2 regions of the Shewanella sp. HL-SH2 genome follow, and region 2 is predicted to be linked to the other one. Evidence: riboswitches for the same ligand, from Rfam matches in the RefSeq annotation. Region 2 holds a riboswitch; the other holds the start of a gene.

Region 1 (6,756 bases), 920 kb from region 2:
CTAGATTGATTGAGCAATTGATTGAGCTATTGTCAGGCCTCTGGCAAAATAGTGACAATTTTACTGAGTAAGTTTGAGAGTGTGCATGGAGTTATTAAATATTGAGTGTCTTGGTAAACGGCTACGTTTAGAAGGCTCAATGGCCGGTTGGCAACAGCTATATTGGGACAACCAGTTGGTGTCACAAAAATCAGCTTCCCCCAATAACCAAGCGTTTCACATTCATCAGTTTGAATTGACCTCACAATCAACCCGCCCACTCTCAACTCCATCGGCTAAGCAAAACTCCGACAGTTTAGAAAATAGTGCGCTAGATGATGTCATAATTGATAACATTCAGACCAATGCGATTCCAGTAAGGCTTGAAGTCGATGTTAAATGGCAGCCTTTTTATCTTGAATACTGCGTGTTAGTTGACGAAGAGCAAATCAGCCAAGGCCAACGAACAACTAAAGACATTGAACAACAAGTCCCCGAAATAGCCGTACCTAAAGCTAATAAAATCAGTATGGTCGGTTTAGCGTCACTAGGGTTTAAGCTTTTAAAAAGCGCTAAAGTGGTCAAAGCCTTGTTAGCAGGAGCCAGTGTCGCAGCCTATTCTTGGTTATTCTCTATTGAATTCGCCCTCGCCTTAATTGCCTGTCTAGTATTCCATGAATATGGCCACATTAGAGCTATGAAGCACTTTGGCATGAAAACCAAGGGCATCTATTTAATCCCCTTTATGGGCGGTCTAGCCTTAAGCGATGAGCGCATTAACACTCGCTGGCAAGATGTGGTCATCTCCATCATGGGGCCCACATTTGGCTTGTTTTTGTCTATCGCTTGCTTGGTAGCTTACTGGGTCACGGGCAATGTTTTTTTTGCCGGCTTAGCCGCCTTTAACGCGTTACTCAACCTGTTTAATCTATTGCCTATTCTGCCATTAGATGGTGGCCATATTTTAAAAAGTATCAGCTTTTCGATGAATAGCGTCACAGGGTTAATCGCCTGTGTTGCCGGAGCCGCTATTGGGGTCTTTATCAGTTACAGCTTAGGCTTAGCCTTGTTAGGTTTTTTATTATTAATTGGTAGTTTAGAGATTGTTTTTGAATGGCGCGGTCGTCATCAAAGCCATTTGTTACCGCTAGACAGTTATGGACAGATCTTTTCAGCTATTTGGTATTTGCTAACCGTTAGCGCGCTAATCGGCATTATTTGGGTTATTGCGGCTACAGGTGATGATATGTTGCGGATGCCACTAGAGATACTTAAGAGTTAATTGGGGTATTACTTAGTCGGTTAATTCAGACTAATGTCTCATGTTTACTAATTGCCTGCCGCAGGCCTTAGTGCAGATAATCCAGCGAGACGCCAGTTCTTGATTTTAAAATCAGCGTCCCTGTGGGCTTAACCAAAACATCCCTGTTTTGGATACTCGCTGGCTCATCTGCACCTGAAATTTCATCTCTTCGATTTAGCTTCACTCGCAACGACTACCAAAAGCAAAATATGAAGATAAATTTAGTGAATCTTTGAATGATTCATTTGAATTGAGGACATCGAGACTCTTTACTCCGAGAACCCGTGAGCTTGGCATTGATGCCACGCTAGCTTTCGTTTGGCCAAGGATAGCCAATCGGAAGCGATAGAGATTTTTGATAATGGCCGAAGCAGACTAAAAACGCGGTTCAAAGCTGGATCGGTCCCCATTGAGAATATGCGCTTTTCAGCATTTTTCGTTTGGGGCGCTGGGTGATCCAAGAGGGGATTGCTGTTGATTTCCTTTTGAACGGTGCAGGATGGAATCCTGCGATGTTGCTTCTCTCTTTTTATAGAATCAAATCAAATACCACGACTTACCTCAGCCGTTTAGGCCGCAAAACAAAACCAAACTTAAAGCTCGAATACATTAGTCATCACTTTATACAACTCAGTCCCTTGATGCACAGACGCCGAAGCAAAGTGCAAAATAGGCACGCAGTCTTTATCTAAACTCAGCGGTGTAACCGCTTTGTCTGAACCGTATAAATCCAACCTCAGCATATTGACTAAGGTTTGCCCCGCAACCAAAGGTTGACCTACTGTTGCGCAATACTCAACCATGCCAGATTGCGGTGCATGAAATTTTTTATAATCTTTTAGGTAACAGCCATAACGCGGCAGTTTTGCAGGTTCAATAGCTTGTTTAATCACTCCTCGATGGCTTAAATAAGCCAAAATACCATTGGCATCGATTAAAGCATCTGCCATATCAATCCGCTCTTGGCTAGCAAGCTCAAGGGTAAACGCTGCCACTGGCACATCAAAATGACGGCCTTTACTCGCGGCATAATCGGTTAGTTGCCACCAGGGACAAAATGCAGCCTCATCCATGGCGCCGCCAAAACTATTCGGAATGATCAAACTGTAGGGAATAGAGAAAAACTTAGCTGAGTTGAGATCATATTCAGGACAATACAGATGCTTACAAGATTTTGGCCCTGTATGTAAATCAAGCACGATATCGGCTTGATGAGCAAATGACTGCAAACTCACCGCTAATCTATGACCTGTAGTGATGCCCCAAGGCTGTTGTAGCTTGGTGTAACAAGCCTCTATTAGTGTTGCCTTAAACGATTTAATCAGCTCATCATTAGGTAAATCTTGATGCTGTTCATACCAGGCAGCTATGTCGATTTTATGATCTAAGTACTCACGGTTCCAATTAACACCGGTTATTGGGTCAAATCGGCCTAGGGTAAACTCACCACTTTTTTGATTAATACCAAGCGGGTTGGCTAAAGGGGCAAGCACAATATCCCCTAAAACCTCAAGCTCTTCTAACAAGGTCATTAGTTGATAAATTACCGCATTACCTTGTACTTCAGCACCGTGCACGTTGGCTTGAACGTATACGGTCGGTGCGTTGCTGTCGGTGCCTTTAAAAGTAAATAAAGGCACATCAAGGGATTGCCCTGCAGCGAGTTCACCTACATTCAGTGATGTACGCAATGCTTTAGTCATCATTTGCTTTGTCATAGGTTACTCGAAAAGATTTTGATGTAATGCTTTAACAACGTCTGCCGCTTGAGTTTCATCAATTAATACACATAAGTTATGCGGGCTAGCACCCTGGCATATCATACGGACATTGTATTTTTCTAATACTTGAAATACTCGGCTACAAATACCGGCTGTAGAAGCAATTCTGTTACCAATAATCGCCACTAAGGCTAAGTTATCTTCCACTCTTACCCGACAATGTTGTGATAACTCTTGCAATAACGATTCACTTAATAAGCCCTGACCGCTTGAGTCTGAGCCTGTTTTATCTAATGTTAGCGCCACGTTCACCTCTGAGGTGGTGATCAAATCTACAGAAATTTTATGGCGCGCTAATGTAGCAAAGGTTTCAGCTAAAAACCCCTGGGCGTGAAGCATTTGTAAGCTATGCAGATTTAATAAGGTTTGGTCACGGCGTAATGCCACCGCGCGGTAAACTGGCGTATCTTCTACTTGATGGCGGATCCAGGTTCCACCCGCTTCAGGGTCTTTACTTGAACCGACAAACACCTGAATTTTCTGGCGAACAGCTGGAAGTATCGTTGCTGGATGCAATACTTTTGCACCAAAAGTGGCCATTTCAGCGGCTTCATTAAAACTGATTTCAGCAATCGGGCGGGCATTTGGGGCTAAACGTGGGTCTGTGGTGTAAATGCCAGCAACATCGGTCCAAATTTCAACCGCATGGGCAGATAAAGCTTCAGCTAATAAAGCGGCTGAATAATCACTGCCACCACGACCTAATGTTGTAGTGCGCCCCTGCTCATCGGCCCCAATAAATCCCTGAGTAACAATAATACTGGTGCTTAATAGTGGTTGTAAAAAATCACCCGATAAATGAGCAATTTGTTCAATTTGAGGTTCGGCACGACCAAAATGACTATCGGTTCGCAGCACTTGGCGTACATCAAAAGCCTGGGAAGATGTGCCTTTTTCACGGATAACAGCTGAGAACAATACCGACGAACAATGCTCTCCCATAGACAGCAGCTCATCCATCGCTGCTTTACTGCGATCAAGAATTAATGATTCACTTAACACAGACATACGGCTTAAAAGCTTATCAATTTGCGCAGCTATGTCCTGTGGCTGGCTCAATTCATCAATAATACGATATTGAATTTGGGCAACTTGTTTAAGCAAGCTTAGACGACGTTCGTCGTTGACATTAGCACTGGTAAGTTCAACTAATAAGTTGGTTACACCGCTAGATGCACTGACCACCACTAAACGGGTATTAGGATTGGATAAAACGATATCAGCACAACGGCTCATCGCTGAGAAATCAGCAACAGAGGTTCCGCCAAACTTGGCCACAACTAATTGATTTAACGACATATAATACACTCCGAACTAAACTTCGTTCGAAGAGCCTGGTGCAAAGATAACGCACCCTTAAAGAAGGGAAACAGCAATCACCACCAGAAGCTCTCCACCAAATAACAGGTGACAATCGCTAGGATTCAACCTAATCGACCGATAAATAAGTTAACCAAATCTTATTGTATCTCGGCGTTAATCTCCCTCGTAAGCTGTCATGGGAATTGGTCTTCCTCAAGCTTACTACCTAGTTAACGCTCCTCTTCTGTGCCTCCCTAAGGAGGGACCAGCAAAATAACAATAAACCTAGGGTTAAGTCAATGCGCAAGATTGCAAGTTGAGTAAAAATAAACAAATGCATTATTTGCAGTAACGTACAATGAGGATTTGGCAGTAAAAAAGCGATTAGATGTGGTTTGGGGTAAATTATGGTCAGGATAAAGATGACATTGTAAATGCAGAATGCAAATAGTGAGGTAAACAGAGCTTTAATATAAAATCAGTCGTTGGTATTAGCTCATCACACTCATTTGTTAAATTTATTGTCCCAATTAAAAATTAACAAATGAAAATAAAGCGATTTAACAACATTCAGGGAAATCACTGACTAAACGTAAACGTTGATTAAAGGCCCCCATTTGCACCTCACTTTTGTGCTGATCAAAGCAGGCTACAAGCGATAATAAGCCTTGATTAACATAGTAAATTGCATGTTGCTTAAACTCTCGACCTAACTCAACAGCTTGATTTTTATCAATAAATACAGCCCAACTTTTTTCAACATGTGACAAATCAGGTGCTACCCCCATTAAGCAACGGTAAGGGCTTTGATATTGAAGGATTTTTAGTTGCAGTTCACGATCTAGCAGGCGGTTTTGACTTGGGGTTAGTAAGCACCCTAATGGGTTATAAGCAGTAATAATAGCGAACGAAAAATCAGGTGATAATGACTGGGTTAGCAAAAAATACGTTTTTTGATAGTCCTGCCACACAGTATCGATAACATTTTGCATAATAAATCCCACTAAATAAGCCCAAAAGAGTGTAGCAGAAAGAATTTAATAGCGAAAGAAATGTAAATTTCACAGCAAAAAAATATACACTTAACCGTTTTAAATCAATTAACTAAACATAATCACACTCATTTTTTATACTCAATAAATTATTTTTTTTAACATTTTATTTGTTAACAAATGCAGATAAAGGGTACAATAGCCACCAGTTACTGATTGATCGTCACAAAAAGCAGCTTTTAAGGCAAATTTTTACGATTAATACTATTAAGCTAAGACTTTACCGCCGTAAAATTACTGTCATATTGTTAGGTGTCTGTTTAAAAATTTCATTTTAGTTATGTCTAAATAGGAACTTTTAACTATCTTTAGGTTCACAGTCTACAGCGGTACGTATTGTTGCCATGATGAAAGGTTTTTTAAGTCTTAGTAAAACTCACTCTAAGCTATTGCTTAAAATAGCAATTAAAAACATTAGAGAATAAGAGAGTGTTTAAATTCAAGGCAGACAATGTTAAACACCAATAATCCAGAATTTCTAACGTATGCAGTTAAGCGTACGTAAACACTAGCCCAATGCTAGATAACAAATTTTATTAATTTTTAGGTAATTTTATTATGCAAAATCCACATATTTTAATTGTTGAAGACGAAGCTGTAACCCGTAATACCCTACGTAGCATATTTGAAGCTGAAGGTTATGTTGTTACTGAAGCTAATGATGGCGCTGAAATGCACAAAGCCATGCTTGAAAATAAAATTAACCTCGTGGTGATGGACATCAACCTACCAGGTAAAAATGGTTTGTTATTAGCGCGCGAACTTCGTGAAATCAACAATATCGGCTTAATTTTCCTAACCGGTCGTGATAACGAAGTTGATAAAATTTTAGGACTAGAAATTGGTGCTGATGATTACATCACTAAGCCATTTAACCCACGCGAATTAACCATTCGTGCGCGTAACTTATTAACTCGTGTAAACAGTGCCGTCACTGAGAGCGAAGAGAAAGGGTCTGTTGAATACTACCGTTTCAATGACTGGAGCTTAGAGATTAATAGCCGCTCATTAGTAAATCCACAGGGTGAATCTTACAAGTTACCACGCAGTGAATTCCGTGCCATGCTTCACTTTGTAGAAAACCCGGGCAAAATACTAACCCGTGCAGATCTACTAATGAAAATGACTGGCCGTGAGCTTAAGCCACATGATCGTACTGTTGATGTCACCATTCGTCGTATTCGTAAGCACTTTGAAAGCTTAGCTGATACGCCTGAAATCATCGCGACCATCCACGGTGAAGGCTATCGTTTTTGTGGTCACTTAGAAGATTAATTATCGACCATCACATATGGGTACGATAAAATAAAACCGAGCCTATACTCGGTTTTTTTATGTC
Region 2 (6,756 bases):
TTAAATCAATTAGCCCATTCATTAACCGCATCTGTTGAACGATTTAAGTTATAGTTTTTGAGAACTAAAGCATTTAAGTGTTAAAGACGACATTAAGTGCGCTAGATATTTAATACTTAGAGATAGAATTGAATGCTCAAAGAGATAAGTGAAATGATATTGTGGTAATTAGTAGAGACTGTAACTAATTTTGTGTAACTGCTAATCAAAATGTCACTTTAATATTAGATTTTTAAAGTGACATTTTTATCATACTAGCTTAGCTGGGTTAATCCCATAAAAACTCTCTAAAGTGCTTACGGCAAACCGATTCATAGGTTTCATTGCCGCCTATCGCCACTTGCTCACCTTCTTTCATTGGTTTGCCATCACCATCTAAACGTACCACCATATTAGCTTTGCGACCACAATGGCAAATCGTCTTTAGCTCAACTAATTTGTCAGCCCAAGCTAATAAATATTGGCTACCAGTAAATAGCTCGCCTTGGAAGTCACTTCGCAGCCCATAACACAATACAGGGATATTTAAATTATCCACCACATGAGTCAGCTGCTTAACCTGTGCTTTTGACAAAAATTGGCTCTCATCGACAAGAACACAATGGATATGTTTCTGTTGATGTGATTGACCAATAATATCACTCAAATCATCGCCACTGGCGAACACTTGCGCATCAGTTTGTATACCAATTCGTGATGCAACAATACCAACGCCATAGCGATCGTCAATTGATGCTGTCATAACTAACGTGTGCATGCCGCGCTCGCGATAATTATAAGAAGATTGTAATAATGAGGTCGATTTACCCGCGTTCATCGACGAATAATAAAAATACAGTTGCGCCAAAATAATGTCCAATATTGTTGCTTTACTAAATTCTACTTTGATATGACCATTAACCACAAATAATAATGCCGCTTAATCTTCATTGAGCGGCATTATTATTCATTTATGAGTAACGGCTAGCGACGTGCATAAAAAGCTAACGCTAACACGCTGATCACAAACACAAGACTACAAGCTAATAACCCACTGATTAATGAGCCAGTAAAGCCAAGCACTGTATAGCCAATAATACTGATAAACGCCACAATTAAGGCATAAGGTAACTGAGTAATCACATGGTCTATATGATGACAACTGGCCCCTGTCGATGACAAAATAGTGGTGTCGGATATAGGTGAACAATGATCACCAAAAACAGCACCAGCAAGCACTGCTGATAACATAGGTAACATCATGCTTGAGTCGCTTCCCATTGCCATATCGGCAGCAATTGGCAACATAATGCCGAAAGTGCCCCAGCTTGTGCCGGTTGAAAAAGCGGTAATACCTGCAAGAATAAATAACACCACAGGTAATAGCTCAAAAGGAATTGAACCTGTGACTAAACTTGCCATATATTTACCGGTTTCTAGCTGACCAATAACTCCAGCAATAGACCAAGCAAACATTAAAATATAGATAGCGGGTAACATTGAACGCGCACCAGCAACCACGCCTTTGACAATTAAATCTATTTCTAACTTTTGAATAAAAACTAAAATTAACGTAATACTAAAACCAATGACTGAGCCATAAAATAATGATTGGCTCACTTGAGTATTTTCAAAAGCACCTAAAATAGTAAAGGCTTTGCCATCGGCTGCAAGCACATCTGCACCGCTAGTTATCATAAAGTAAACTGTGGCAACGATTAATGTCAAAATGGGTAAAAATAAACCTATTACTTTCCCCGTATCAGCTTCAGGCAGGTCAGCGTTTGCACCAGGGGGAAGGCCTTTAGATTCATCATAAAGCTCACCTTTTTTGGCATTTAATTCATGTTGGCGCATAGGGCCGACATCAAGACCGAACAAGGCAACACATAATAATAATAGTAACGCGAATATGGCATAAAAATTCATCGGGATCATTTGGACAAACACACTCAAATGACCTGATTCAGTAAATCCATGCGCGGTTAAAATGCCACCAATCAAGGCGATAATGTAGGCCCCCCAGCTTGAGATTGGTGAAATAACACAAATAGGTGCGGCTGTAGAATCTAATAAATAAGCTAATTTAGCCCGCGAGATATGGTATCTGTCGGTAATGGGTTTTGAAATTGAGCCTACCACTAAACTGTTAAAATAATCATCGATAAACACCACGCAGCCTAAAAAGATGGTCATTAACTTGGCATCACGTTTACTGCGAATATGCCCTTTAGCCCAATCAGCGAACGCCCTGGCTGCGCCACTAACGGTTATTAAAGCGGTTATCATGCCTAGCATGACTAAGAAACCTAAGATTTGTAAATTCCAGCTATTTAGCGCGCCATCACTCCAAACCAGCCCTTGGACTGTGTTGAGCAAAAATAGACTACTATCCCCTAAAGAGAACTGAGTAAGTAATAATGCGCCGACCACAATACCCACCCCAAGGGACAGTAATACTTTACGGGTGATAATAGCCAGAACAATGGCAACAAGAGGTGGAAGTAAAGATAGTGCCGAATCGGCATGACTAAGTACGTTCATTATTTATTCATCGAGTATGTATGAATGGAGGCGACTGAACCGGTGTAAGGTAATGTTATACCTTAGAGACACCTGTCCTATCAGTAGCGCTCCATAGTAATTTATCTTTGTCATCCCGACAAAAAATACTATGGCAGTGCTGCACCTATTTGGCGACAACACCAGCTGTATTGACCGATATCAATAGCAACTTCGGCATTAAATCCTTTCAAGGTAAATCACAGGCATCACCCTACTTACCTTTACTATTATTTAATGCACCTCTACTTAAAGGGTAAAAATGCGAGCACATAAAAACATAGCGGCCGTAAGGTTACCACCCTACGGCCGAATATTGTGACACAAATCACATTTACAACAAATTATTCAGTGCCGGAATAGCCACAAATAAATCAGCTTCTAGTCCATAATCAGCTACTTGAAAAATTGGTGCTTCAGGATCTTTGTTAATCGCGACAATTACTTTAGAATCTTTCATACCCGCAAGGTGCTGAATTGCGCCAGAAATACCGACTGCAATATACAAATCAGGAGCAACAATTTTACCTGTTTGACCGACCTGTAAATCGTTAGGGACAAAACCCGCATCAACTGCGGCGCGCGAAGCCCCAACTGCGGCACCTAACTTGTCCGCTAGTTGCTCTAGAATAGCAAAGTTTTCACCGCTACCCATTCCACGACCACCAGAGACAATAATACCAGCATTACCTAATTCAGGACGAACTGACTCAGTTAAGCTTTGTGATACAAACTCAGTACGCGCATTAATCACTTCGTCAATATTGGCTAATTCAGCACTGCCAGTTGAAGCAACCGCATCAAATGCACTTGAACGTACTGTCATGACTTTTTTATCATCTAAGCTTTTGACTGTCGCTAATGCATTACCTGCATATATTGGACGTATAAATGTATCTGCGCTTTCTACGTCAATCACTTCAGATATTTGCGCCACATCTAATAAGGCAGCAACACGCGGTAACGTGTCTTTACCTACGCTTGAGGCTGCGGATAAAATATGTGAATAGTCTGCAGACAAACTCAAAATTAACTTAGCTAAGTTTTCGGCTAATTGGTTAGCATATACAGCTGAGTCAGCCACTATGACTTTATTAACGCCAGCTAATGTTTGCGCCATTTTGGCCGCTTCACTACATTGAGCTCCCGCCACTAAAATGTGAATATCACCACCAATTGCAGTAGCCGCTGCAACCACTTTGGCTGTGTCGGCTTTTAAATGCACATTATCGTGTTCAGCTAAAACTAAAATGGTCATATTAGATCACCTTCGCTTCGTTTTTTAATTTTTCGACAAGTTCTTCAACAGAAGACACCATGATGCCAGCTTTACGTTCTGCTGGAGGCGTAACTTTCAATACGGTTTGATGTGCTTTCAACGTTACACCTAAGTCGGAGATAGATAATATTTCCAGAGGCTTACGCTTAGCTTTCATAATATTTGGTAATGAAGCATAACGAGGTTCATTTAAACGCAAATCAACTGTCACAACCGCTGGTAATGGCATTTTCAACGTTTGTAAACCGCCATCAACTTCACGGGTTACCACAATAGTCTCACCATCAATTTTAACTTCTGATGCAAAAGTGGCTTGTGGCATGTCAGCAAGTGCTGCCAACATTTGGCCTGTTTGATTGTTGTCACCATCAATAGATTGCTTACCAAATATCACCAGTTGAGCCTGTTCTTTTAGCTGAACGGCATGCAGTAACTTAGCAATTGAGAGTGATACTAACTCTTCTTCGGTTTCAACATGGACGGCGCGATCTGCACCTAAAGCCATTGCCGTTCTTAATTGTTCTTGCACCGTTTTCGGACCAACGCTAACAACAACAACTTCAGTCGCAATTCCAGCTTCTTTGAGGCGAACCGCTTCTTCAACTGCAATTTCACAAAATGGGTTTAATGCCATTTTTAGATTGGCGGTATCAACATTTGAATTATCAGCTTTTACTCTGACCTTTACATTGGCATCAACGACGCGCTTTACAGGCACCAATATTTTCATAGGGTTTCCTTCCTACACCTTGTCTATAGACAACACATTGGCCAATGCCAATGCAAGATAGCTCAACTTTACGACCTGTTAACGTTAACGTCAACCTAAGTTAAACGCTTGTTTGAAAAAATATAGCATACAAATTGGCAAGCTAAAGTAACATTTTTCACTTATATGTACCCTTCATGTCGTTTTTAACAGCCTTTTTAGGCTAATTAATAAAATAAGCTTATTTTTGATAAATTAAATTGATCAAGGCTCAATATCTTTCTATTATTACGGTTATTGATAAATACTATTTTATTAATTTGTTATTAACTTATTTGAATGTATTGCTCAAAAATAAAGCTTGATGTTAAAAGTTAACCTCGAAGGAATTATTTCTAAGGAATGAGATATTTTTGATTATGCTTTTAGTACTGACATGTATCAATCAAGATTAATGGCCATAATATGCGGCATTTATTCATTCAACGTCAGAACTAACAAATAAAAACTATGTAAATTCCAATTCATTAGGACGTTTAATATTATGAGTGATTTTTTAGATATTTTAACCCATGGTCGTCGTTTTAAAGCTGCTGTAAAAGAACTCAGTATTGAAGATCTTACCGATCTTGCTGCTAAACTTGATAAAATTATCGTTGAACGTGAAGAAGAAGCCAAAGCAGATGAAGCGGCAAATGCTAAAAGAAATGCTCTTATTGCTGGTATTTTAGCTCAAATCGAAAACAGTGGTTTATCGATTGAAGATCTTGGCGAAGTCACAGCAAGCAAATCAGCACCTAAAAAACGCGCTCCTCGTCCAGCAAAATATCAAATCACCTTAGACGGTGAGTTAATTCAATGGACTGGCCAAGGCCGTATGCCAACGGTATTTAAAAAAGAAGTTGATGCTGGTAAATCCATGAGTGCCTTTTTAATTCCTGGCATGGAATAATAGTTCAAGCATTAATAATAAACGCTTACTTCGGTAGGCGTTTTTTTTAAACAAATTAAAGTTTGCCTTTACCTCTAATAAAGAGAGAGTAAACTATAATTAAATTGAATTAAGTGAGCACATCTATGTTTTCGCCTATCCTTAAAGTGTTAACCCTTTCATCTTTTTCTTTATTATTAACAGCTTGTGCAGGTGACTATGCCTTTAACAGTAATCTTGATCCCAAAGCGATTAATGAATACTTTAAAGTGGGTGATGTCACTGTTTATGAAGAAAACAACCTACCAAAAGGCAATTATGCCATTATTGGTTTAGCTGAGGGTGAGGTTTGTCAGGAGCAATCAAACGATGCACCTGCATCGATTCAAGATGCGAGAACTGAAGCCCGTAAAAAAGCTGCAGATATGGGTGCCAATGGCATTATTATCAAACAATGCTTGATCATTGAAGAACAGGATAAAGCCTGTGTTAGTCGCAGTTTGTGTATTGGACAAGCCATTAAACACGAGCAAGAAAAATAATATTTTATTTTAGTCATTTTATCGCTGCAATATCAGACTTTATTATATTGCAGCTCCTTTTTATACCTAGTTGATAAGCCATCATGTTTACATCTCAAATTAGTGCAGTCGCAATTTGCCGAACCCCTTATAAACAAAAATTTGGTATTCCTCGCCAGCCTGGATTAGTTGATGTAAAAGGTTATATTGAACTTGCTCCAGCGTTAAATACTGTTGATGCAATTAGAGGAATTGAACAATATTCTCATCTATGGTTATTATTTTGTTTTCATGAAAATTTAGCTCAAGGCTGGAAAACAACCGTTCGTCCACCTCGTTTAGGTGGCAACGAAAAACTGGGTGTATTTGCGACACGTTCAACTTTTAGGCCAAACGGTATTGGACAGTCTGTGGTTAAATTACACGGCATTGTGAAACGAAAAGGCAAAGTGTGTCTTGAAATATCCGGCATGGATTTATTAGATGGCACGCCTATTATCGATATAAAACCTTATATTCCCTTTTCAGATGCCATTACAGACGCCAAGGGCGGTATAGCACAGGAGGCGCCTGAGTTAATAAAGGTTGTTTTTTCTGATAATGCGAGTGTTCAGTTATCAACACTTGCAGAAAATGAAAAATATGCTCAATTACAGCCGCTAATTAGTGCAGTATTAGCCCAAGACCCTAGGCCTGCTTACAAAAAAGCAAAAGAGGATCTCAAAATCTATCAAGTCGCCCTATATGACCTTGATATTTTGTGGCAGGTGATTGA

What was found. Region 2 has a riboswitch for lysine ahead of ACRWP9_RS09140 (Na+/H+ antiporter NhaC family protein). Riboswitches for the same ligand answer to the same signal wherever they lie in the genome.
Region 1: it holds a riboswitch for lysine, as region 2 does, so the genes downstream of both, lysC (lysine-sensitive aspartokinase 3) here and ACRWP9_RS09140 (Na+/H+ antiporter NhaC family protein) in region 2, are expected to answer to the same signal.

What each region holds. Positions count from the first base shown of each region.
Region 1 covers NZ_CP195035.1:1,165,520-1,172,275, reverse strand. The annotation lists gene ACRWP9_RS05145 (site-2 protease family protein) at 86-1,261, shown strand; gene ACRWP9_RS05140 (succinylglutamate desuccinylase/aspartoacylase family protein) at 1,876-3,000, opposite strand; gene lysC (lysine-sensitive aspartokinase 3) at 3,004-4,362, opposite strand; lysine riboswitch at 4,442-4,617, opposite strand; gene ACRWP9_RS05130 (DUF3293 domain-containing protein) at 4,926-5,357, opposite strand; gene arcA (two-component system response regulator ArcA) at 5,976-6,692, shown strand.
Region 2 covers NZ_CP195035.1:2,084,046-2,090,801, reverse strand. The annotation lists gene ACRWP9_RS09150 (methyl-accepting chemotaxis protein) at 1-54, shown strand, start outside; gene ACRWP9_RS09145 (thymidine kinase) at 269-847, opposite strand; gene ACRWP9_RS09140 (Na+/H+ antiporter NhaC family protein) at 964-2,523, opposite strand; lysine riboswitch at 2,600-2,797, opposite strand; gene ACRWP9_RS09135 (electron transfer flavoprotein subunit alpha/FixB family protein) at 2,876-3,799, opposite strand; gene ACRWP9_RS09130 (electron transfer flavoprotein subunit beta/FixA family protein) at 3,801-4,550, opposite strand; gene ACRWP9_RS09125 (H-NS family histone-like protein) at 5,074-5,481, shown strand; gene rcsF (Rcs stress response system protein RcsF) at 5,607-6,002, shown strand; gene tsaA (tRNA (N6-threonylcarbamoyladenosine(37)-N6)-methyltransferase TrmO) at 6,083-6,756, shown strand, end outside.